DNA from 3 places in the Vibrio sp. 03_296 genome. Region 3 is predicted to be linked to each of the others. Evidence: predicted binding sites of a transcription regulator. Region 3 holds the regulator's gene; each other region holds the start of a gene.
The links. The regulator MetJ, encoded in region 3, represses methionine synthesis genes. The targets are predictions, from matches to a motif close to TTAGACNTNTANANGTCTAA.
Positions count from the first base shown of each region.

Region 1: metH (methionine synthase) is a predicted target of MetJ. The motif match lies at 4,410-4,429, and genes of this name have one in related genera.
Region 2: metN (methionine ABC transporter ATP-binding protein MetN) is a predicted target of MetJ. The motif match lies at 6,165-6,184, and genes of this name have one in related genera.

Region 1 covers NZ_NPKW01000033.1:320-8,537, forward strand. Annotated here, with positions in the region: tRNA gene CIK04_RS02710 (tRNA-Asp) at 1-4, shown strand, start outside; tRNA gene CIK04_RS02715 (tRNA-Trp) at 58-134, shown strand; gene CIK04_RS02720 (FIST signal transduction protein) at 359-1,489, shown strand; gene CIK04_RS02725 (sensor domain-containing diguanylate cyclase) at 1,491-2,918, shown strand; gene CIK04_RS02730 (sodium:proton antiporter) at 2,961-4,295, opposite strand; gene metH (methionine synthase) at 4,479-8,159, shown strand.
Region 2 covers NZ_NPKW01000029.1:19,419-27,636, reverse strand. Annotated here, with positions in the region: gene CIK04_RS02220 (lipopolysaccharide assembly protein LapB) at 1-1,143, opposite strand, end outside; gene queF (NADPH-dependent 7-cyano-7-deazaguanine reductase QueF) at 1,169-2,014, opposite strand; gene syd (SecY-interacting protein) at 2,112-2,657, shown strand; gene CIK04_RS02205 (Zn-ribbon-containing protein) at 2,661-3,437, shown strand; gene ilpA (MetQ/NlpA family lipoprotein adhesin IlpA) at 3,522-4,331, opposite strand; gene CIK04_RS02195 (methionine ABC transporter permease) at 4,367-5,044, opposite strand; gene metN (methionine ABC transporter ATP-binding protein MetN) at 5,034-6,068, opposite strand; gene gmhB (D-glycero-beta-D-manno-heptose 1,7-bisphosphate 7-phosphatase) at 6,267-6,905, shown strand; gene treR (trehalose operon repressor TreR) at 6,944-7,891, shown strand; gene treB (PTS trehalose transporter subunit IIBC) at 8,061-8,218, shown strand, end outside.
Region 3 covers NZ_NPKW01000062.1:15,944-24,161, reverse strand. Annotated here, with positions in the region: gene ppc (phosphoenolpyruvate carboxylase) at 1-278, shown strand, start outside; gene CIK04_RS07485 (PadR family transcriptional regulator) at 890-1,429, shown strand; gene metF (methylenetetrahydrofolate reductase) at 1,536-2,429, opposite strand; gene CIK04_RS07475 (bifunctional aspartate kinase/homoserine dehydrogenase II) at 2,630-5,041, opposite strand; gene CIK04_RS07470 (O-succinylhomoserine (thiol)-lyase) at 5,041-6,207, opposite strand; gene metJ (met regulon transcriptional regulator MetJ) at 6,418-6,735, shown strand; gene CIK04_RS07460 (malic enzyme-like NAD(P)-binding protein) at 6,822-8,099, opposite strand.

The DNA of each region.
Region 1 (8,218 bases), on a different contig from region 3:
GCCACTTATTTAGAAACCTCGCTGATTAGCGGGGTTTTTTAGATATAAGTAAAATTTAGGGGTGTAGCTCCAATTGGCAGAGCAGCGGATTCCAAATCCGCGTGTTGGGAGTTCGAATCTCTCCACCCCTGCCATATTTAAGGCTCTGAACGAAAGTTCAGAGCCTTTTTCATATCCTATTTTAGAGTATGTAAACTTCTGTTGTTGGTGACTATATCATCGACCCCATATTTCCTTTCGCCCCCTCTTTGCTTCTGCAAGCTCCTCTCTTGTTTGCTTATTTTTTCCACCCTCCGTATTTGCTCTTGAATGATAGGCAAAAGCAACTAACTTTAATTTAAAGGGATGGGGGCGCATCATGAAGATTGAGCAAATTGTATGGCAAGAAGGTCATTGGCAAGGTTTATCTTCCTCTAGCCAACTAGATAGCATAAATACATTAATCATCGTGTTTGGACGAGCGAGTGATGCGTCGCTTGTGCAGTTAAGTGCAAAGATGCCCCACTCCCAAGTCATAGGTTGTAGCACAGCAGGAGAAATTATTGACAATACGATTCTTGAAAATGCTGTCGTTGCAACCATCATACTATTTGAAAAGTCGACAATTCATCTAGCGAGTGCACACATCGAAGAAGGAATGAGAACAAGTTTCAACATCGGAGTTCAGTTAGGTCAGGAGTTATCTTCTCACAAGGATAATTTAAAACACGTCTTTGTTCTGAGTGATGGATTGCTCATTAACGGGGGCCATCTTGTTGAGGGTTTTCATTCTGTCTTGCCGAAAAACATTAAAGTGACTGGCGGTTTAGCGGGCGATGGTGAGCGGTTTGAACAGACTACTGTAATTTTTGGAAACCGATCCAGTTCTGGGCTTGTGGTCGCGTTAGGGTTGTATGGTGAGCAATTGTCGGTGGGTTATGGTTCACGTGGCGGTTGGTGTCCTTTTGGCATGGAAAGAAAGGTAACACGTTCAACCGATAATGTTCTCTATGAGCTCGATGATCAGGATGCTTTGTCTATATACAAAACGTATTTAGGAGACTTAGCTCAAGAACTGCCCGCTAGCGGTTTGCGATTTCCCCTAGAGATCAGTGTACCTGGTCAAGAGATAAAACTTGTGCGTACTTTACTCGCGATTGATGAGACACAAGGATCGATAACATTTGCGGGTAATGTACCCAAAGGCGTCACTGCTAAATTGATGAGAGCCAGTTCAGAATCGCTTATTGAGGGAGCACGTAATGCCGCGAGTTTGTGTCATCACGATAGTTCATCCCCGGCGTTGGCCATCTTAATCAGTTGTGTAGGAAGGCGCTTACTCTTGAGGCAGTTGGCTGAAGACGAGGTTGAGGCGGTGAGCGAAGAGTTAGGCGAAAATACTCGGGTATGCGGTTTTTACTCTTATGGTGAGATTGCCCCTAGCTCGGAGGAAGGAAGCGCAGATCTGCATAATCAAACCATGACCATTACTACTCTGTCGGAAATGTAGTATGCATCGCTTACTGCAGCGACAGCTCAGAAAAGTATTTCCGCAAGGTCTTCCCGATGACCCTAAAATTCAATTGTTGGTTGAGTTGGTGGAGTCTGGCTATCAATCCTTCTCAGAGCAACTCACGATATTAGAGCGTTCACTAGATATCAGTAGTGATGAGCTCAATCAACGCAATCAAACCTTAAATTCGATTTTGGACTCTTTGCCTGACATGAGTTTATGGATGGACAGAGATGGCATTATTCGAGATGTCCGAATTGGTCATTTTGATCCTCCACTACTTAGCCCTGATACCAATACGGATTGCATTTTTGAGCTCCCTTTCATCAAAGCATCTAGCGAGTTTCAAGCTTTTCTTGAGAACTACCAAACACGTGGTGGAAGAAGCGAAGATATCGCATTTCAGTTGAACAACAACGAATATAGAGTGAGGGCGAACATTACAGCCGTTGGGAATCACCGTTGGCTGCTTGTATTACAAGACATCTACCTGCGTAAAAAGCTCGAAGAGATGCAATACCTGCGTTTACAACAATCGAAACGTGCTGAAAAACAGCTACAGCAGCTCGTAAACTCAGCCCCTATTGGTATTTTGATTTGCGATCCTCGATTGAATATTTTGATGACGAATGATTTCATTTGTCACCTATTTGGTATGTCTGAGCAAGATGTGTTGTCCCACCATCCAATGGATTTTATCTCTTTGCGCAGCCGGGAGTTATTCCAGCGTTATATTCAAAAAACCATTAACGAACAAGATAGTCAGGAAGTTGCCCGTGCGGATTTGTTACTCATGCTGCCGGAAAAGAAAGATATTCCGATTGAGATGGCCTTCAGTCGCTTGGTTTTTGAAGGCAAACCTATGATCATCATGTCGATCACCGATATCAGTGAACGTAAAAAACTCGAAGCCATGTTGCGTAATCTGGCGGCGACCGATCCGCTTACTGGTGCATTTAATCGCCGTAGTTTTATCGAGCAAGCTGAAAAATCGATCAGAACGTGTCAACGTTGGAGCTGTCCACTGTCAATCATGATCCTAGATATCGATCACTTTAAACAATTCAACGATAGCTATGGTCATGCCGCTGGTGACTTGGTTCTTGTTGAACTTGTTAAGATGGCTGATCTCTCAACACGAGAAATAGATGTTATCGGTCGTTTAGGAGGAGAAGAGTTCGCCGTTGTGTTACCGGGATTAGGCGAAAAGGAAGCATTTGACGTGGCTAATCGATTACGAAGCGTTGTGGAAAACATGCAAGTCCACTATGAACAGCAACTGTTACAAATGACCATTAGCATTGGCGTGGCAACATTGCAGCCGTCGGAGCTGAACACACCTCTCGAACAATTGATGAAACAGGCTGATGAATGCCTCTATCATGCAAAAGCGCATGGTCGGAATTGTGTAATCGTGTCCCAGTAAGGACTGTAATGTAAAAAAGAGCTGTTGCCAGCCCTTCTCAATTTATGATGAAAGCGATTGTTGATTCACTTTACTTTCTGATTCTACTTTGTTTTGTTCTTCAAAATCGATTTGTGCTTTCTTCGCTTTCTCAATCATTGGAGTGATGGTTGAGCCCTGAACCAATATTGAAAAAACCACCACCGCGTAGGTCATCACCAGAATAATCTCTTTCACGTCGATGAGCTTATCTGGAATAACCCAGATACCCGATGGAATTGAGAGAGCCATCGCTAAGGCTAAACCACCGCGCAATCCACCCCAAGTGAGGATTTTAATTGACCACGGGTTGTAGCGACGAAAGCGATTAAAGCCGATGTATGAGAGAAATACGCTGAGGTAGCGAGCTGCTAATACAAGAGGGATGGCAATCGCCATTAAGATCCAGTCCTCTTGGTGGAACTTAAACAGCAACATCGACATACCAATCAGAAGGAAAAGCACACCGTTCAGAAACTCATCAACGAGCTCCCAGAAATGGTCGAGATGATCTTCACTCTCTTTAGAGAAGCCGATGAAGCGCGTCCAGTTACCAATCATTATTCCAGAAACCACCATGGCTAAAGGACCTGAAACATGGAGCACTTCTGCAAAAGCATAGCCTGCTGTTGGAATGCCAATAGTGAGCAGTAGCTCCATTGAGTGGTCATCTGTGGCACAGATAAGATAATGGAAGAGTAACCCCAACGCGAAACCATACAAAATACCGCCGATCGCTTCCTGGATAAACAGCATGGTAACGCTGCCTACCGTGGGGGTTTCGTGGCCAAATGCGATGGTAAACAAGGTCACAAAAATCACGAGACCAAAGCCATCATTGAACAGTGATTCACCTTCAATCTGGGTTGAGATTCGACGCGGTGCCTTGAGTTTTTTCACGATGGCTAAAACGGCTATCGGGTCGGTCGGTGAAATGAGTGCACCGAAAAGCAGGCAGTAAATCAGATCAAACTGAATGCCAATGAGCTGGCAAATGCCATAAAGAGCAAAACCAATAAAGAAAGTAGAGAAAAGTGTCGCTCCTAAGGCTAACACGGTAATTTCCCATTTTTGATCTTTAAGATTGGGTAGTTTGATGCCTAAACCACCGGCAAACAATAAGAAGCCCAAAATACCTTTGAGGAGGAAATCTTCAAAGTCGATGCTCGACATGGTTTGTGTAGCGATTTCAGTTAAGTGGAACCAGTTGTTCTGACCAGCAATTAAAATAAGTAATGAGAGCACCATTGAACCCGCGGTAATCGCGATGGTAGTCTGCATTTTGCCTATCTTGCTGTTTACAAAAGCAATCAGCATTGCTGCAGCGGATAGAAAGCAGAGAGTATAGTAGACCGACATACAGTTCTCTATTTGTAACAATTTGTGAACGAAATTCTCCTCGTTTGATGAGCAAATAGCAATCTCTTTTTCCTAGTAAATTAGTCCAAATGAGCTGTAATGAAATTAGTATTTTTAGACGTCTAGACTCCTGAAGATTGTGTGATAGGATGTCGATATTAGAAAAAGGAATGAGGCGGTATTGTGGGAAGTAATATTAGAGCGCAGATTGAAGCACAACTGAAGCAGCGAATCTTATTGATTGATGGTGGTATGGGCACCATGATCCAAGGCTACAAGTTGCAGGAGCAAGATTATCGTGGTGAGCGTTTTGCTGATTGGCATAGCGATTTAAAAGGCAATAACGACTTACTGGTGCTAACTCAGCCGCAGTTGATTAAAGAAATTCATCATGCCTATCTAGAAGCGGGTGCTGATATTCTTGAAACCAACACCTTTAACACCACCACCATCGCGATGGCTGACTACGATATGGAAAGCCTGAGCGAAGAGATCAACTTTGCTGCCGCGAAGTTAGCACGTGAAGCCGCGGATGAGTGGACAGCCAAAAATCCCGCGAAACCGCGCTATGTTGCGGGAGTGCTTGGTCCAACCAACCGTACTTGTTCCATTTCGCCAGATGTAAACGACCCGGGCTATCGCAACGTCAGCTTTGATGAGCTGGTAGAGGCCTATTCTGAATCGACTCGTGCACTGATCCGCGGTGGTTCTGATCTCATCCTTATCGAAACTATTTTTGATACCTTGAATGCGAAAGCGTGTGCGTTTGCGGTGGATTCGGTGTTTGAAGAATTAGGTTTCGCACTCCCTGTCATGATTTCGGGCACCATCACCGATGCCTCAGGTCGAACGCTTTCCGGTCAGACGACGGAAGCCTTTTACAACTCTCTTCGTCACGTACGACCTATCTCTTTTGGCTTAAACTGTGCGCTTGGACCCGACGAATTGCGCCCTTATGTTGAAGAGCTTTCTCGAATTTCTGAAACGTTTGTTTCCACTCACCCGAATGCGGGCCTGCCGAATGCCTTTGGTGAGTACGACCTCTCTCCAGAAGAGATGGCGGAACACGTCAAAGAGTGGGCGCAAAGTGGTTTTCTCAACCTGATTGGTGGTTGTTGTGGTACCACGCCAGAACATATTCGCCATATGGCAATGGCGGTGGAAGGAGTGAGTCCTCGTGTTTTGCCTGAGATTCCAGTCGCCTGTCGTTTATCTGGCTTAGAGCCGCTGACGATTGCCAAAGATACCCTTTTTGTTAACGTGGGTGAGCGCACTAACGTTACTGGCTCTGCGCGTTTTAAACGCTTGATCAAAGAAGAACTGTATGATGAAGCGTTGGACGTTGCACGTGAGCAAGTGGAAAACGGTGCGCAAATCATCGACATCAACATGGATGAAGGGATGCTCGATGCAGAAGCGTGCATGGTGCGTTTCCTTAACCTATGTGCATCTGAACCTGAAATCTCCAAAGTGCCGATCATGGTCGACTCTTCTAAATGGGAAGTGATTGAAGCTGGCCTCAAGTGTATCCAGGGCAAGGGCATCGTGAACTCTATTTCTCTCAAAGAGGGGAAAGAGAAGTTTGTCGAACAGGCGAAGTTGATTCGTCGCTATGGCGCCGCTGTGATCGTAATGGCATTTGATGAAGTCGGCCAAGCGGATACGCGTGAACGCAAACTGGAGATCTGCACCCAAGCCTATCGTATTTTGGTTGATGAAGTCGGTTTCCCACCGGAAGATGTTATCTTCGACCCCAATATTTTCGCCGTTGCAACGGGCATTGATGAACACAACAACTACGCGGTCGACTTTATTGAAGCGGTGGCAGACATCAAACGCGATTTGCCACATGCGATGATCTCCGGCGGGGTATCGAACGTTTCCTTCTCATTCCGCGGCAACAATTACGTCCGTGAAGCGATACACGCTGTATTCCTTTACCACTGCTTTAAGAACGGGATGGACATGGGCATCGTGAATGCTGGCCAGCTCGAAATTTATGACAACGTGCCTGAAAGGTTACGTGAAGCGGTCGAAGATGTCGTACTGAACCGCCGCGACGATGCCACTGAACGTTTATTGGAGATTGCCGAAGAGTACCGTGAAAATGCCGTAGGCAAGCAAGAAGACGCATCGGCACTGGAGTGGCGTACTTGGCCTGTCGAGAAACGTCTTGAGCATGCTTTGGTTAAGGGGATCACCGAGTTCATTGTCGAGGACACCGAAGAAGCGCGCTTAAACGCCAGCAAACCACTGGAGGTGATTGAAGGTCCTCTGATGGACGGCATGAACGTGGTGGGCGATCTGTTTGGTGAGGGCAAAATGTTCTTACCACAAGTGGTGAAATCAGCACGCGTCATGAAGCAGGCGGTGGCTCACTTGGAGCCCTTCATCAATGCATCAAAACAAGCAGGTTCTTCAAACGGTAAGATCTTATTGGCGACGGTGAAAGGGGATGTACACGATATCGGCAAAAACATTGTTGGCGTAGTACTGCAATGTAACAACTACGAGATCATCGATCTTGGTGTGATGGTGCCGTGTGAGCAGATCTTGAAAGTCGCGAAAGAGCAACAAGTCGATATCATCGGTCTTTCTGGTCTGATTACCCCATCACTCGATGAAATGGTGCACGTAGCCAAAGAGATGGAGCGTCTTGGCTTTGACTTGCCTTTGCTTATTGGCGGCGCGACAACATCCAAGGCGCACACCGCGGTGAAGATTGAACAAAACTACTCACATCCGGTGGTATACGTGAATAACGCCTCTCGCGCAGTCGGCGTGTGTACCTCGTTGCTCTCTGATGAGTTGCGTCCTGCTTTTGTTGAACGCCTGCAGGCCGATTATGAGTTGGTTCGCGATCAGCATAATCGCAAGAAGCCGCGTACTAAGCCTGTGACGCTAGAAGCGGCACGTGCGAACAAGGTGGCGATTGATTGGCAAAGCTATACGCCTCCTGTACCTAGCCAGCCAGGTGTGCACGTGTTTGACGACTTTGATGTGGCGACGTTGCGCCAATACATCGACTGGACACCATTTTTCCTCACGTGGTCCCTAGTGGGCAAATACCCAACCATCTTTGATCATGAAGAGGTAGGCGAAGAAGCGAAGCGTTTATTTGAAGATGCTAACGAGTGGCTAGACCGTATCGAACGAGAGGGGTTACTCAAGGCGCGTGGCATGTGTGGTTTGTTCCCAGCGGCAAGCGTTGGCGATGATATTGAAGTCTATACCGATGAGTCTCGCACTCAAGTAGCGAAAGTGCTGCACAATCTTCGTCAACAGACGGAGAAACCCAAAGGGGCGAATTACTGTTTGTCAGATTACGTTGCTCCAAAAGAGAGTGGCAAAAATGATTGGATCGGTGCTTTTGCTGTGACGGGTGGTGTGAACGAGCGTGAACTCGCAGATCAGTTCAAAGCACAGGGGGATGACTACAACGCGATCATGATTCAAGCGGTTGCCGATCGTCTAGCGGAAGCTTTTGCAGAGTATCTGCATGAACGTGTCCGTAAAGAGATTTGGGGCTATGCTGCCGACGAAAACCTTTCAAACGAAGAATTGATCCGTGAGAAATACCAGGGGATCCGTCCTGCGCCGGGTTACCCTGCCTGTCCTGAGCACACCGAGAAAGGGCCGTTGTGGGAACTGCTTAACGTAGAAGAAACCATTGGCATGTCACTCACCAGCAGTTACGCGATGTGGCCGGGAGCTTCGGTATCAGGATGGTATTTTTCTCATCCCGATTCGCGTTATTTTGCCATCGCACAAATTCAGCAAGACCAAGTGGAAAGCTATGCTGAGCGTAAAGGTTGGGATTTACTGGAAGCCGAAAAATGGCTTGGTCCAAACATTAATGGCTGATACTGGCCAGCGTTGAGAAAAAGAAAAGGTCACAGCGATGTGACCTTTTCTCTTTGGAT
Region 2 (8,218 bases), on a different contig from region 3:
TTGGTAAAACGCCAATCCTGCTTTCATTAACGCCGCTTTGGCTTTTAACTCGGGAATATCGGAAAACTCGAGAACATCTTCGGCGCGCTCTAGGTATTGCTCTGCCAGCGGGTAGTTATAGAGTTGCAGATAGGTGGCGGCAAGGTTCAAACGAATGCTGATCACCTGCTTGATGTTTCGAGCCGAGCTGTCATGGTCGAGCACATTGAAATAGTGCACTAACGCTAAGTTGTACTTGCCTTGGCGGAAGTAGATATCGCCCATTTGCTCCATTACTTGGGCAAGGATAGGGGAGTTGGGGTAGCTGTCGTAAAAGTCGGCGGCTTGCGATAAGTATTCGAGGGCTTTGTCGAGTACGCGTCGCTCTTCAAACAGTTGTGCCAAAAGGCGGTTCACTTTGGCCAGCCGAGCACTCTTATTGCCTTCCACCGCTTGCCAATAACCAAACAGCAGTTCAGACAGCGCCAAGTTGTACTTTTGATGGCTCAGATAAAACTCACCCACCGCGATGTGGTAGTCGATAATGATGTTCTCTGAGCGGGTGTTTTTGATCAGCTCTTTCGCCTGCGTATAATATTGCTCAGCTTGTTGCAACGCATTCTGCTGGGAAGCGAGCAGGGCTTGTTGCATCAGCAAACGGTATTTCACACTGTCGCTCATTTGCAACGAGTTAGTGGCCTGATCCAACTGTTCACTAATCTGTTTGAGCGCTTGCTCTGCCGTCGCGTAGTCCTTGCTATATTGCCACTCTAACTGGGTACGCATCAGTTTGACATCCATCTCAAGATAAGGGAGATGGAAGGTTTTGCTCAGTTGTTGCGCCGTCTCTAGCTGCATGAGAGCGGAACGTTGATTGCCAAGGGCAAACTCCGCTTGCGCGAGGATTTTGTATGCTTCAACGCTGCCGCTAGGGGTGCGCAAAGTGCGATCGGCGTCTTCACGAGAAATCGCCGACGGACTTTTTTCTTGATTGTCAGTCAATTCGCGTTGGGTCAGGTAATTCTGCACGATTTTTTTTGCTTGGTCGGGTTCAATTTCCACTAATTGCTCAGCCTCAGTGAGCAGCACTGAGGAGAGCGGATTCGCTTGCACTTGCATGCAAACCAGCAAAAATAAAACTGCGAAAAACCGTTGCCAACGCATAGTGAATTCCTTTTTGACAGGCGTGTTACTGACGAGCCATTCGATGATTATGATCTGGCTTCGCTTGCTCGGTTGAACGGTATGGATTGATGTCTAATCCACCGCGACGAGTATAACGAGCAAACACCGTCAGTTTTTCTGGCTGACAATATTTCATGAGGTCGGTGAAAATGCGTTCTACGCACTGTTCATGGAACTCATTGTGTTCGCGGAATGACACAAGGTAGCGCAACAGTTTTTCGCGATCAATCTTGTGGCCTTGGTAGCGAATTTCGACGCTGCCCCAGTCCGGTTGATTGGTGATCAAGCAGTTCGATTTGAGCAGATGGCTGTGCAAGGTTTCTGTCACCCACTCTTCGCCCGCAGCGCCTTCGAGCAAGCGGTCATCAAAATCGTAACTGGATATGTCGATGTCTTGTTCGTCGATGCATTCCCCTTCCATCGTCACGATAGGTTGCTGGGTGTAATGAGTGACCGAGTTCACCGCCACTTCCACCGCTTCGCCTGCGCAATGAGAAAGATCGGTAATCAAGCGTTGACGAACTTCTTCCCAGCTATCAAAACGGGTTTGGTTGTAGCTGTTGAGGTAGAGTTTGAATGACTTTGATTCAATCAGGTTGGCGCTGGTGGCTGGGATATACACTTCACCGACCGCGACCTGAGGCAACCCTTTGTTGTTGAGCCAAGAGAGCTCATATAACGTCCAGATGTCGTGGCCAATAAATGGCAGCTCGTCACCCAACTGAAGATCGTCACGGTTGAGGCTACGTGGTACAGGCTGTAGCAAGCTAGGATCGTATTGGTTGGCGTAGTCGGTTTTCTTACCCAGCGTTAGGCCAGCAAGCTCTTTCGCGTCTGAATATTTGCTCATACTTTGCGGTCATTTTCGATTAGAATGGCGGGAATTTTACTGAATCCATCGTTTAAAAGCCATCTTGTTGGCTCACAAGGTATAGAAGGAGTTATTCATGCCATCTCCAGTTTCACTGGCACTTGCTGACTTTAGTCAACGTTTTCAAACAGCGTGGCAAGCACAGCACAACGCATTGCCTAGCAGTGAAGAGTTGGCGGATTTGCCTTCTCCTTGCGTGGTGGAGTCAAAAGGAGATGAAGTGCTCTGGCGCCCAGTGAGCTTGTCTGCGCCTGCGGACTTCGCCAATGTTGAGAAGGCGATTGAGTTAACACTGCATGACGACATCAAGGCCTTTTATGGCAGCCAATTGAGTGCCGATATGGCGGCCACGTGGGATGACAATGAGCTCACGCTTTTGCAAGTGTGGAATGACGATGATTTTACTCGCCTGCAGGAGAACATTTTGGGTCATTTAGTGACGCAACGACGTCTAAAACTCAAACCTACGGTGTTTATTGCCGCAACCGATGCTGAGTTAGATGTGCTGTCGATTTGCAATATCACCGGGAATGTTGTGTTGGAGCGATTGGGCACTTCTCAGCGAGATGTCTTGGCGGAAAACGTCACCGAGTTTCTTACCAAACTCCAACCAATGGTGTAACCAATGTACGTAGTTGAATTGCAGTTTGAGTGTTTCGATAACACCACCATTAGCGCGGTCGATAAAGCGATCAATGGTTTGATGGACGCATTGCGTTACAACGGCCAAGTGTTAGGCCGAGAGTTTCCTATCGTGATGGGCGATGGTGAGTTCTTTGTTCGTGCGGTTTGCCCTGAAAAAGAGAGCTTACACCCGCGTTATCATTCCGACTATGTGCGCGTTTGTTTCAATCGACTTTCAGAGGCGGCGTTACTTGCGCCCAAAATGCGCTTGCTGGGGCGAGACATCAACTCTGAAGAAGCGGCTGAAGAAGAGACACCAAGTTGGCAAGTGTTATACACCACTTATGTGCACACCTGCTCGCCGCTGAGAAGTGGTGAAACTTTGCTACCGATCCCTTTGTATCGCAATGGCCCGACGTTAAATGGCGATCACAAAGCGGTGATTAAGTGGCAAACCGAATGGCAAGCGTGCGATGAACTGCAGATGGCCGGAGCGTGTCGTGCCGAGCATGCCGCACTGCATGAGATGTGCGATGTGGACAGTGTCTTGTTCAAGCGAGGCTGGGATATTCGTGGTCGTATTGAATACATCACGAAAGTGCCGACCTACTATTACCAATACCGTGTTGGCGGCCATTCGCTAGCCGAAGAGCAAGCGCGAAAATGCCCCAAATGTGGTGGTGAATGGTTACTCGATGAGCCGCTGCACGATATCTTCTATTTCAAATGTGATGACTGCCGTATCGTCTCAAACATCTCTTGGGATCATTTGAAATAGCAAATGGAATCTCAATATGAAAAAGGGTTGGCGCTTTCACGCCAACCCTTTTTTTGTTTTGAACTTCGACTTTTTCTATCGAAATTACCAGCCCTTTACTACGCCGCCTTTGAAGATTTCTTTTGCTGCCGTGTAGACTTCTTCAGTTTGGTACGCTTTAACAAAGTTCTGTACATTTTCGTTTTGAACGTTGTCTTGGCGAGCCACAATCAGGTTCACGTATGGAGATTCTTTGTCTTCAACAAATACGCCATCTTTTTCTGGAGTTAGGTTGATAGAACTCGCGTAAGTGGTGTTGATCACCGATAGCGCCACATCGTCAAGAGAGCGAGGCAGTTGCGCTGCGTCTAATTCAACGATGGTGATGTTCTTTGGATTCTCAACGATGTCACGAACGGTCGCGAGTAGACCCACTTCTGGACGTAGTTTGATCAAACCTTGTTGCTCAAGAAGCAGCAGAGAACGGCCAAGGTTGGTTGGATCGTTTGGTACCGCAATACGCACGCCGTCAGCCAACTCTTCAACCGATTTCACTTGTTTTGAGTAGCCCGCGATAGGGTAAACAAAAGTGTTGCCAGCGATGGTCAGTTTGTAGCCACGGTCTTCCACTTGACGATCTAGGTATGGTTTGTGTTGGAACGCGTTGATATCGATAGAACCGTCATCCAATGCCGCGTTTGGTGTCACGTAGTCAGTGAAAGTGACCAATTCCACGTCAAGGCCGTATTTTTCTTTGGCTACTTTCGCTGCAACTTCCGCAACTTGTGCTTCGGCACCCGCCATAACGCCAACTTTTACTTTGCTCGTGTCAACGGCTTTTTCGCCACAACCTGCTAATACCAATGTTGAGGCTGCGGCAATAATGGTCAGTAAACCTTTGAGGCTAAATTTCATAGTAAATCTCCTTATAATTTTGAATCTTTCAATGCTTATCTGTGGTCTACACGGCGTACGATGGCGTCACCGATAGACTGAATAATTTGTACCAACACAATCAACATCACCACAGTGACCGCCATGATAGTGACATCGTAGCGGTGGAAACCGTAGCGAATCGCCACGTCACCAAGACCGCCACCACCAACGGTGCCCGCCATGGCAGAGTAGCTCACCAAGGTTACCAACGTAATGGTGACGGAGTTAACAATGGTCGGCAATGCTTCAGGAAGCAGTACTTTAGTGATGATTTGTAGTGGTGTTGCGCCCATCGACTGCGCGGCTTCAATCAGCCCAGTCGGAACTTCCAACAGTGCTCCTTCAATGAGGCGTGCAACAAATGGGATAGCACCAATGGTGAGCGGAACAATCGCCGCTGTCGTGCCGATGAACGTGCCGACTAACAGTTTGGTGACGGGAATGATCGCCACCATCAAGACCAAAAATGGCACAGAGCGGCCAATATTGACAATGGCACCAAGTACGCTGTTGAATTTGGTGTTTTCAAGCAAACCACCTTTTTTGGTGGTGTGCAGAATTACGCCCAAAGGAATACCAATCGCAAAACCAACGACGCCGGCAACCGCAACCATATAAAGCGTTTGCCAAGTTGCGCCCAGCAGCAGGTCAGTGTTTAAACTTAGCCATTGAGATAGGTCATTAAAGGACATAACCCAGAACCTCCACTTTTACGTTGTTCTCGCGCAGGTATTCAATCGCTGCGTTATCGTCTTCTTCGTTACCAAACAGCTCTGCGACCATCATGCCAAACTTCACACCGCCGGCGTAGTCGAGATCGGAACTGAGAATGCTGATGTCGATGTTGTATTTACGAGAAATCTGCGACACCAAAGGTGCGTCAACCGTCGCACCGGTAAATTCCAAACGCACTAGAGGATAGCTGCCTTCAACACGCGTTGCTTGCAAGCGTGCCTGGTAATCTTCAGGGATCGACAGATCTAAGGTTGAGCGAATAAAGTTATGAGCTAACTCAGTTTTTGGATGGGCAAAGATTTCTCCCACCGTACCTTTCTCGACCAACTCGCCATCACCAATGATGGCGACTTCGTGACAGATGCTTTTCACGACATCCATCTCGTGAGTAATCAACAAAATGGTGATTTTCAGCTTGCGGTTGATCTCTTTGAGCAACTCCAAAATGGATTGAGTGGTCGCAGGATCCAGCGCGCTGGTGGCTTCATCACACAGCAGTACTTTTGGATCGCTGGCCAGTGCTCGCGCAATCGCCACGCGTTGCTTTTGACCACCACTTAAGTTGGCTGGATAGCTTTCATGCTTGTCGGCCAAACCCACCAACTTGAGCAGCTCCGTTACTTTGCTTTGGATTTGCTCTTTATCTTTTCCGGCTAACTCTAATGGCAGGGCAACGTTGTCAAACACAGTGCGAGAAGAGAGCAAGTTGAAGTGCTGGAAAATCATACCGATATTGCGGCGAGTTTCGCTAAGTTGCTTTTTACTCAGTTGCGTTAAATCAACGCCATCCACCACAATAGAACCACTGCTTGGTGCTTCTAACATATTCACGCAGCGGATCAGCGTGCTTTTCCCTGCACCCGATGACCCGATCACACCAAAAATGGTGCCTTCTGCGATGTGTAAGTTAATGTCTTTCAAGGCATGGATTTCCTTACTGCCTTGATAGAACACTTTATTTACTTGGTTAATTTCAATCATTTCTCAACCTGTGCAGGGACAACAGAATATTATTTTGAGCTCTAGCTCACTTTTTAGATGATGCTATGGCTTTCGTGTTTTTAAGTCAATAGATATTTTTACGTCTAGACGTCTAAACGTTTGTTTGGGGCTAACGGATTTGCTATGAGTTAGGTGATATTCGTATATAGAGGGTGTTTTGACGATGTACCTCACGGCTTGGAAACTCGCAATGTAGCGCTTTTAAGGTATAATCTCGGCTTATATTCCTTTGTGACAGAGACAGATACTTTGGCAAAACCAGCTGTTTTTTTGGATCGTGATGGCGTGATTAACGTTGATCATGGTTACGTTCATGACGAGCACGACTTTGAATACATTGAAGGTGTGTTTGAGGCGACGAAGGCCCTAAAGGATATGGGGTATCTTTTGGTGTTGGTCACCAATCAGTCGGGGATTGCCCGTGGCAAATTTAGCGAAGATCGCTTCCTTTCTCTGACCCAATGGATGGATTGGAATTTCGCGGACAACGGCGTTGAATTTGACGGTATTTATTACTGTCCGCACCATGCAGAACACGGTGTGGGGGATTACAAACAAGATTGTGATTGTCGCAAACCCAAACCTGGGATGTTTATCTCAGCGCGTGATTTCCTCAAAATCGATATGGCTCGCTCGGTGATGGTGGGTGACAAAGCCGAAGATATGATGGCTGCCGAAGCGGCAGGGGTTGCAACTAAGATTTTGGTACGCACTGGTAAACCTGTCACCCCGCAGGGTGAGCAACTGGCAACGGTGGTGCTTGATAGCATCCGCGATGTGCCACTCTATGTAAAAGAACAAGTAAAAGGTCGCTAAGCGGCCTTTTTATTATTGAACGTCTTTCCTGGCCTATTATGAGCAAAAAGCTAACTATTCTCGATATTGCCCGTTTGTCTGGGGTCGGTAAATCGACCGTTTCGCGGGTGCTGACCAATGATCCCAAGGTAAAACCTGAAACCCGAGCGAAAGTAGAACAGGTGATACAAGACTCAGGTTATGTGCCTTCTAAATCTGCTCAATCGATGCGTGGTGGTAGTCAGAAGGTGGTTGGGGTGATTATCTCGCGTCTCGACTCACCCTCAGAAAATCGTGCTGTCGGTAGTATGCTTAATGTGCTGTATCAAGCAGGGTATGATGCGGTGATCATGGAGAGTCAGTTCGATCGCGAGAAGACCAACGAGCACTTAGAAGTGCTGCGTCGTCGTAATGTCGATGGCGTTATTGTGTTTGGCTTTACCGATATCGATCTACAAACCTTAGCCGGTTGGCAAGATCGAGCCGTGGTGATTGCCACGCCTGCGGAAGAGGTTTCCTCTATTAACTACGATAATCAGCGCGTGATTGAGCTGGCGTTAGAACACTTGCAATCTTTATCGCTGAGCCATATCGCTTATATTGGTGTGAATAAAGAAGATAAAACCACGGGCTGGTCGCGTTTAAATGCCTACTTGTCGTGGTGCCAAAAACACGGTGTTGAGGCTCGTTATCAAACTGGCAAACTCAATCATGAGAGTGCCTATCACTTAGTTGATGGGGTGTTGGCGGACAATACTCAAGCGATTGTCTGTGCGAGCGATACCTTGGCATTGGGCGTCATCAAACGACTTCAAGAACTGGGACGCGAAGACGTTTGTGTCACAGGCGTGGGCGGCAATGAGTTGCTCTCTTTTCTTTTTCCAAAGGTGTTCAGTGTCGATCCCGGTTACAAGCAAGCGGGAGAAAAGGCCGCTAAGATGCTGATTTCTCAAATGAATGGTGAGGAAACTATCTCACACATCACTCAAGCACCGATCCAACACTAACCCTTTCATTTTTCTTGTGTTTCCGATCTAGACTGTGATCACTTTCAATTAATGGGACTGTTCCCATTTTGTTTATTTATAAAAGCTGGCAATATTAAATTAAGGAATGGGAATGTTCCCATTGTCTAAAAACTATAATTGAGTAGATCAGAATAGGGTGGACAGAGTTATGAGTAAGATAGCGCGCAAGGACGTCGAACGTCTCATCGAGCTTATCGGAGGAAATGACAACATCGCCAGTGTCAGCCACTGTTTGACACGCCTTCGCTTTGTGTTGAACGACACGTCGGCCGCCGATGTTAAGCAAATCGAAACATTGCCGATGGT
Region 3 (8,218 bases):
ACAAATCGCTGCTACCTCTTGGTGATCGCTTACGTGATCAGCTACAAAGCGACATCAAAGCGGTGCTTAACGTAGAAAACAACGAGAACTTGATGCAAAGCGATCCTTGGGGTCAAGAGTCTATTCGACTACGTAATATCTACATCGAACCGTTAAACATGCTTCAAGCAGAATTGCTTTACCGCACTCGTCAAGCTGGCGTGGTATCGGAAGAGCTTGAAGAAGCGTTGATGGTGACCATCGCGGGTATCGCCGCTGGTATGCGTAACACCGGTTAAGTTCATTGAGACGTAAAAGAGCTGGCGACTTACGCCAGCTCTTTTTGTTTCAGAGCCCATCCTTGCCCCCTACTCTTCAATGGCCTCATACCATTTTTCATCTTGTCACTGATATTCTCTCCCCACATATCTCAATGAGAGGAAAGCATCATCAGGCGTTTCAAGGACTCATTTCAGCCACGATTCGTTCTTGCTGGCATTTTATAAAAATTACTCATTCTGTGCTCCAGATCACCATCATTATGTAAGCACAACAACAAAAAACCAGAACATCAAGCTACATTAAAAACCAAATGACGCACATTAAAAGCACTTTATTCTACAAAATATCACTACTGAGCATTTTGTTAGTTTTTTGGGTAATATTGTCCTGCTATTCCACTTTATGCTTATTATTTAGATATACTACTCATCCGCTGCGGATCACACATCAAATATTATTTCCGTAGTCTGATGGAATCGCTCCATCCACCCTAGGTGATAAACGGCTTTAAAGGTGACAGGACCAACATTGTTGGTGCTGACTGCATATAAACAAATTGCATCAACAAGAATGTAAACGCCGTGCAGGCAGCTTGTTCATAAGTTTATTGACCATTTGGATTGAAGACATGTCATTACCACACGTAATTCTAACCGTTTTAAGCACTCGCGATGCGACCGGTTACGATATCACTAAAGAATTCTCCGCTTCTATCGGCTACTTTTGGAAAGCAAGTCACCAACAGGTGTACCGTGAGCTGAATAAAATGGCAGAGAAAGAGCTGGTAACTTGTGTATTGGAACCGCAAGAAGGCAAGCCGGATCGCAAAGTTTATTCAATTACCGACGCTGGACGCTCAGCATTAGGTGAGTGGTTTGATCAACCGACAGCCCACCCAACTGTACGCGACGAGTTTTCAGCAAAACTGATGGCTTGCTCAGTACAACCCTCTACACCTTACCGCGCTCAGCTTGCTGAGTTAGTAGAAGAGTCTCGCAAGCTTGTCTCACACTACAAAGAAATTGAAGCCGCGTACTACGCGACACCATCGACACTGGATAAGCAAGGCCGCCTAGAGCGCCTCACCTTACGCCGTAATTTAATGATGCGTGAAGCTTGGGTACGCTGGGCAGAAGAAGTGTTAGCCGAACTGGATATCCTCGGCTAATCCACCAGCCACATACGCTAGGCAATATGGCGGTGATGATTTGAAATAGCAAAACGGCTCCTGATAAGGGAGCCGTTTTTATATGAGGGAGAGATGGAAAGTCAACTTATGCTTTCTTTGGACGAACCCCTAAGGTATGACAAAGCGCGTAAGTCATTTCTGCACGGTTTAGGGTATAGAAATGGAAATCTTTCACGCCTTCACGGCTTAGGATACGAACCATATCAATGGCCTGACTTGCACCCACAAGCTGACGCGTCACAGGATCATCATCTAAGCCTTCAAACTGCTTTGCCATCCAACCAGGCACTTTAACGTTATTCTGCGCAGCAAAGCGAGAAGCTTGCTTGAAGTTAGAAACTGGGAGAATGCCAGGGACAATTTCAACGTCAATGCCTGCCGCCACACAGCGATCGCGGAAACGTAAGTAACTTTCTACATCAAAAAAGAACTGTGTGATTGCACGGTTTACTCCGGCATCCACTTTACGTTTTAGATTGAGCAAATCCGCTTGAGCGCTTTTCGCTTCTGGGTGCACTTCTGGAAACGCTGCCACTGAAATATCAAAATCGTGCAATGACTTAAGTAGCGTCACCAAATCCGACGCATACATATCTGGCGCACCACCACCAGGAGGAATATCACCTCGCAGTGCCACGATATTTTTAATGCCATTCGCCCAATAGTCGTTGGCAATATTGATCAACTCTTCACGGCTGGCATCAATACAGGTTAAGTGTGGAGCAGCAACTAAGCCCGTCTGCGCTTTGATCTCTTTAATGATTGAGTGTGTGCGATCACGCTCACCTGAATTCGCACCATAAGTCACAGAAACAAACTTAGGCTGCAGTGTTTTTAAACGATGCACCGAATTCCACAACGTTTCTTCCATTTGCGGCGTACTTGGCGGAAAAAACTCAAAGGAAACGTTGATATTGTCTGATAACTCAGCGATATTCTGATTTAAAGCGTCGATATGACTAGCGTGCGTGTATCCCATCTTCCTCTCCCTGTGACCCTTCGCCACAAAATAAATCTCAATCCTTAAATCGACGTTTAGACGTCTATATGTCCACAGAATGTATTGAATACGATTTAATGTCAACCTTGTGATTATGAATTTTTCTCAAGTTCATAATGAGCATAGTTCAAGTAGAAGAAAGGGACCGCTTGGGTCCCTATCAAATCATCCGTCTTCTCTTAGAACAAGCCAGCTAAGCGATTGAGATCAGACTGAATTGCGCCAGCAGTCACTTCACGCCCAGCCCCCGGGCCTCGAATCACTAAAGGATTATCACGATACCATTTACTCTCAATGGCAAAGATATTGTCACACGGCAACAAGTTCGCCAAAGCATGCTCTCTTTGTAGCGCTTCAACACTGACACGAGCTTTACCATTTTTTTCTAGACGAGCAACATAGCGTAGCACCTGATCTTGACGCTGCGCCTTAGTTAGACGCTCTTGCAAACGCTCACTCAATAAGTGGGCTTGGTCAAAGAAATCGTCAAGAGACAGCTCTTTAAGCTCTTCAGGCACCAAAGATTCCACTTTCACGTTTTCAGGCTCAATGTCTAGGCCTGATTCGCGAGCCAAGATCACCAGCTTACGCATCACATCTGATCCATCTAAATCGCTGCGAGGATCCGGTTCAGTGAGCCCTTGCTGCCAAGCTAAATCAACCAGCTCTGCAAACGGTACTGAACCATCAAACTGCTGGAACAGCCAAGAGAGCGTGCCAGAGAAGATGCCAGAAAGTGCCACGATTTCATCACCACTTTCGCGTAAATCTCTCACCGTGTGATTAATCGGTAAGCCAGCACCCACAGTTGCGTTATACAACCAATGACGGCCAATTTTGCTGAAGGCATCTTGCACTTGGTAGTAGTAATCGCTGCTCGCTGAGCCCGCAATTTTATTCGCGGAAATGAGGTGCATACCTTGATGGGCAATATCCAAATATTGCGCTGCCAACTCGCGGCTGGCCGTGACATCCAACACCACCACTTCGTCATAGTCTTGGATTGAACTCAATCGTTGTAACCAATTGGCCCCATCATTCGGTACCGAGTCATCATCAAAATGCGCGTGTACTGCTGCGGCATCTAAACCTTGTTCATTGAACAGATAAGTTTGGCTATCCACCACGGCCACCAACTCAAAGTTCATACCATGGCGTTTTTCCAACTCATTTTTCTGCTGCGCAAACAGAGATAACCAACTGGATCCGATATTACCTTTACCACACAGGGCCAATGCCACACGCTTCTGGGCTTGAAATAGTTGGGTATGGATCGCTTTCACCAGTACCGGAATATCGACTCGGCGCATCACCGCAACCAAACTCAATCCTGATTCAGCTTCAGAAATGAATTCCACAGGAGAGTGTTTCAGTTGTTGGTAGAAACCAAAACAATGGCTGGCATTGTTCGTGACTCCAGCCCCGACAGCGGCGACCAGCGAAAAACCCTCTTTCAGCTTGATCTCGGCGGCCAAACCCAACTCTTGCAGATGTGCCAAAGCGCCACCAGCAATTTCTGTGGTATACGCTAAGCGCAGCTTAAATTGATCTTTTTGTGCTTCAAACGCCAATGGTTCCAACTGCGCGCGTTTGAGTGCACGCAATACCTCTTGCTGCTGGCGATCAAAGTCATGACCGGCAGAGAAGTTCAACTGCACTAACATAACATCATCAAGCGAGGTGATAATTTTGGCACCGCGCCCAGACGCCAACACGCGTTCAATACGGGTAGAACCTGACTCAGGCGTGTAACTGCAGCGCAGATTAAGCTCGGTGGCACTTTGTGCCACTGGCTGTAATGTTCGGCTATGTAGGACTGGAGCGGCTAAGCGTGCAAGTTCACTGGCTTCATCCAAACGCAGTAACGGCAGCAAACAAGCGTCACTGACCAAACGAGGGTCGGCGCTGTACACCCCAGCCACATCACTCCAAATCGTCACTCTAGCCACTTCCGCCAGCGCACCAATCACGGTAGCAGAGTAGTCAGAGCCATTGCGCCCTAATAAGACCGTTTCGCCGGCTTGGTTTTGCGCCATAAAGCCGGTGATCACCACACGGCGATGTGAGTGCTGCGCCAACACTTCTTTAATCAGAGGATAAGAACGAGCTCGATCCACTTCAGGTTGGGTGCCTGTTTCAGCCCGTAAAAACGCACGCGCGTCCTGAGCCACCGCAGCCAGATCATGTTGGTTCAACAACGCAGCCAGTAGACGCGACGACCACACTTCTCCATGGCCTAAGATCGCTGCTTTTTGCGCGGTTGTGAGTGGTGCGGAGAGCTCGGCCAACGTGCTGAACTCATCAGCAAGTTGATCAAGCAGCTCGCTACGCTGGTTCGGCGCGATCAGTGCTTCCACCAAGCCGGTTTGATATTGGCGCAAAGCTTGCAATGCTTCGTGAGCCAAACGGCCGTCCTTCTCCAGCGCCTCACTAAATTCAATTAAGCGGTTGGTGGTTTTGCCCGCTGCCGACACCACCACTAAATCGTTGTCACCCGAGTACTCTTTGAGGATGTTCACCACACGACGATAGCAATCCGGATCCGCAAGGCTGCTTCCACCAAATTTGTGCAGTTGTCGAACTTGACTCATTAACAGCTCTCCTTCGCTTGTTGAAAGGCCTGCTTGAGGTCGGCAATCAGATCTTGCGCATCTTCCAGCCCCACGGATAAACGCAATAACTGTTGCGTGACGCCTGCTTCTGCGAGCGCTTCCTCTCCCATCGCACGATGAGTCATGGAAGCAGGATGACAAACCAAACTTTCGACACCACCAAGTGACTCCGCTAATGAAAATAAATCTAGCGCTTTCACAAACACTTTCAATTGCTCGAAGCTGCCAGCAAATTCAAAGCTCAACATCGAGCCAAAGCCCGATTGCTGCTTTTTAGCAACCTCATGGCCGGGATGCGCTGGCAAACTCGGGTGATAAATGGTGCCGACTAACTCTTGAGTTTGCAGATAAGAGAGGATTTGTTGCGAACTTTCTTCATGCACGCGCATACGTGCCCCCAAGGTGCGGATGCCACGCAGCGTCATATAGCTGTCAAATGGCGTGCCGGTTGCACCAAGGCAGTTCCCCCACCATGCTAGCTCTGTTGCGTGCTCTTCGGTTTTGGTGATCACCACACCGCCAATCACATCAGAATGCCCATTGATGTACTTGGTTGTCGAGTGAATCACAAAGTCAGCCCCCAGCTCCAAAGGCTTTTGGTACACTGGTGTCAAAAAGGTGTTATCGACCGCCACCAACGCACCCACTTTATGGGCTTTCTCACACACTTCCGCGATGTCCACCACACGCACGAGCGGGTTGGAAGGTGTTTCAAGCAACACCAGCTTAGGGTTAAGCGCTAACGCCGCATCCAGTGCAGCACTGTCGGATTGGTCGACAAAGCGGACTTTAAAATCCCCTTTCTTCGCTCGAGTATTGAAAAGACGGTAGGTACCGCCATAACAATCATGAGGGGCTACAATAAGATCGTCAGGACTTAAAAAAGCAGAAACCCACAAGTTGAGTGCCGATGTCCCGCAGTTTGTAACCACCGCGCCTTTACCAGACTCAAGCTCAAACAACGCTTGCTCTAGTAGGCCACGATTGGGGTTGCCTGAGCGGGTATAGTCGTATTTAGGCACTTCACCAAAGGCAGAGAAACCATAGTTCGTCGACAAATAGATCGGTGGCACAACGGCACGGTATTGAGTATCGGATTCGATGCCCGTTCTAACGGCAATCGTAGCTGGCTTGTGGTGACTCATGATGTTTCCTTTCTGCGAAGATGAATTCTTAATAAGAATGCGCTACTGTTATCGGACGCCTTCCTCTCCATTAATAGTTGTCACTTTAACCATCAAAATTTAAGACGTCAACACTTCTAGACGTCTATATGTCTTTGCTTATGGCGGTAAATCCAGCTAAAATCTCCGCTTACAATTTTTATTAACCGATTATTACTCTGAAGGTGCGCAATGGCTGACTGGAATGGCGAATACATAAGTCCATACGCAGAGCATGGAAAGAAAAGCGAGCAAGTAAAAAAAATTACCGTTTCTATCCCGCTTAAAGTACTAAAAGTTCTGACGGATGAACGTACTCGTCGTCAAATTAACAACCTACGCCACGCAACAAATAGTGAGTTGTTGTGTGAGGCATTCCTGCATGCGTACACAGGCCAGCCACTGCCGACGGATGAAGATCTCAGAAAGGATCGCCCGGATGATATCCCAACAGAAGCCAAAGAATTAATGACGGCGATGGGTATCGAATTTGAAGCGTATGACGACTAAACCTCGTTAGCTTTACCACACCGGGGGAAAGTGGTATCTGATCAAAAACGGGACGCTTAAAGCGTCCCGTTTGTTTAGGCTATGATTTACTCGGCCATGTAGTTTTCTGGCATTGGAATACGAGCAACACCGGTATCAACGGCCGCCTGAGCAACGGCTTTCGCCACGCGAGGCAACAAACGTGAATCCATTGGTTTTGGAATAATGTATTGCGGACCAAAGCTCAGCGATTCAACACCTGCCGCTTTCAATACCGCTTCTGGCACTGGCTCTTTCGCCAATTGACGAATCGCTTCAACCGCTGCCAACTTCATTTCATCATTGATTTCACTCGCACGAACATCCAGTGCACCACGGAAAATGAATGGGAAGCACAACACGTTGTTCACTTGGTTTGGATAGTCGCTGCGTCCTGTACCCATAATAAGATCGCTGCGCACTTCATGCGCCAACTCTGGCTTGATCTCTGGATCAGGGTTTGAACACGCAAACACAACCGGTTTATCCGCCATCAGCTTCAGCGCTTCTGCTGGCATTAGGTTTGGACCAGACACGCCAAGGAAGAGATCCGCACCGCTGATCACATCTTCTAGTGTGCGCTTGTCTGTATTGTTGGCAAACAGTTGCTTGTATTCGTTGAGATCATCACGACGTGTGTGAATCACACCTTTACGATCCAGCATGTAGATCTTTTCACGCATCGCGCCACATTTGATCAACAGCTCCATACACGCCACCGCAGCAGCCCCAGCGCCAAGACAAACGATAATACACTCGTTCAACTTTTTACCCTGCAACTCAATCGCATTCAGCATACCAGCGGCAGTCACGATCGCCGTACCGTGTTGGTCATCATGGAAGACGGGTACATCGCAACGCTCAATCAGACGTTTTTCAATTTCAAAACAATCCGGGGCTTTGATGTCTTCTAGGTTGATACCACCAAAGGTATCTGCAATGTTCGCTACCGTATCCACAAATTCGTCGATGGTGCGATGCTTCACTTCGATATCGATAGAATCAAGACCAGCAAAACGCTTAAACAGCAGCGCCTTCCCTTCCATTACTGGCTTTGATGCCAAAGGACCTAAATTACCTAGGCCCAAAATAGCCGTACCGTTAGAGATAACGGCCACCATATTTCCCTTTGAGGTGTACTTGTAAACGTTGTCTGGGTTTTGTGCGATTTCGCGAACCGGCTCTGCGACACCTGGACTGTAAGCTAAAGCAAGATCTTTAGCGGTTTCCGCAGGTTTGGTTAGAGCGACGGCAATTTTACCCGCCGTTGGCAAAGCATGATAATCAAGAGCTTGTTGGCGAAGTACTTCTTCAGGGGTCATTTGCTGGCTATTGTCATCGGACATAAATGGTTATTCTCTTTTTGCGTGTACGGTAAAGGGGGGAACACTTTAGCTTGAACAAAAACTCTGCCTTTTTGTTCAATTTAGAGAGAAATTCTAATTGATATAAGTCAATCTTCCTA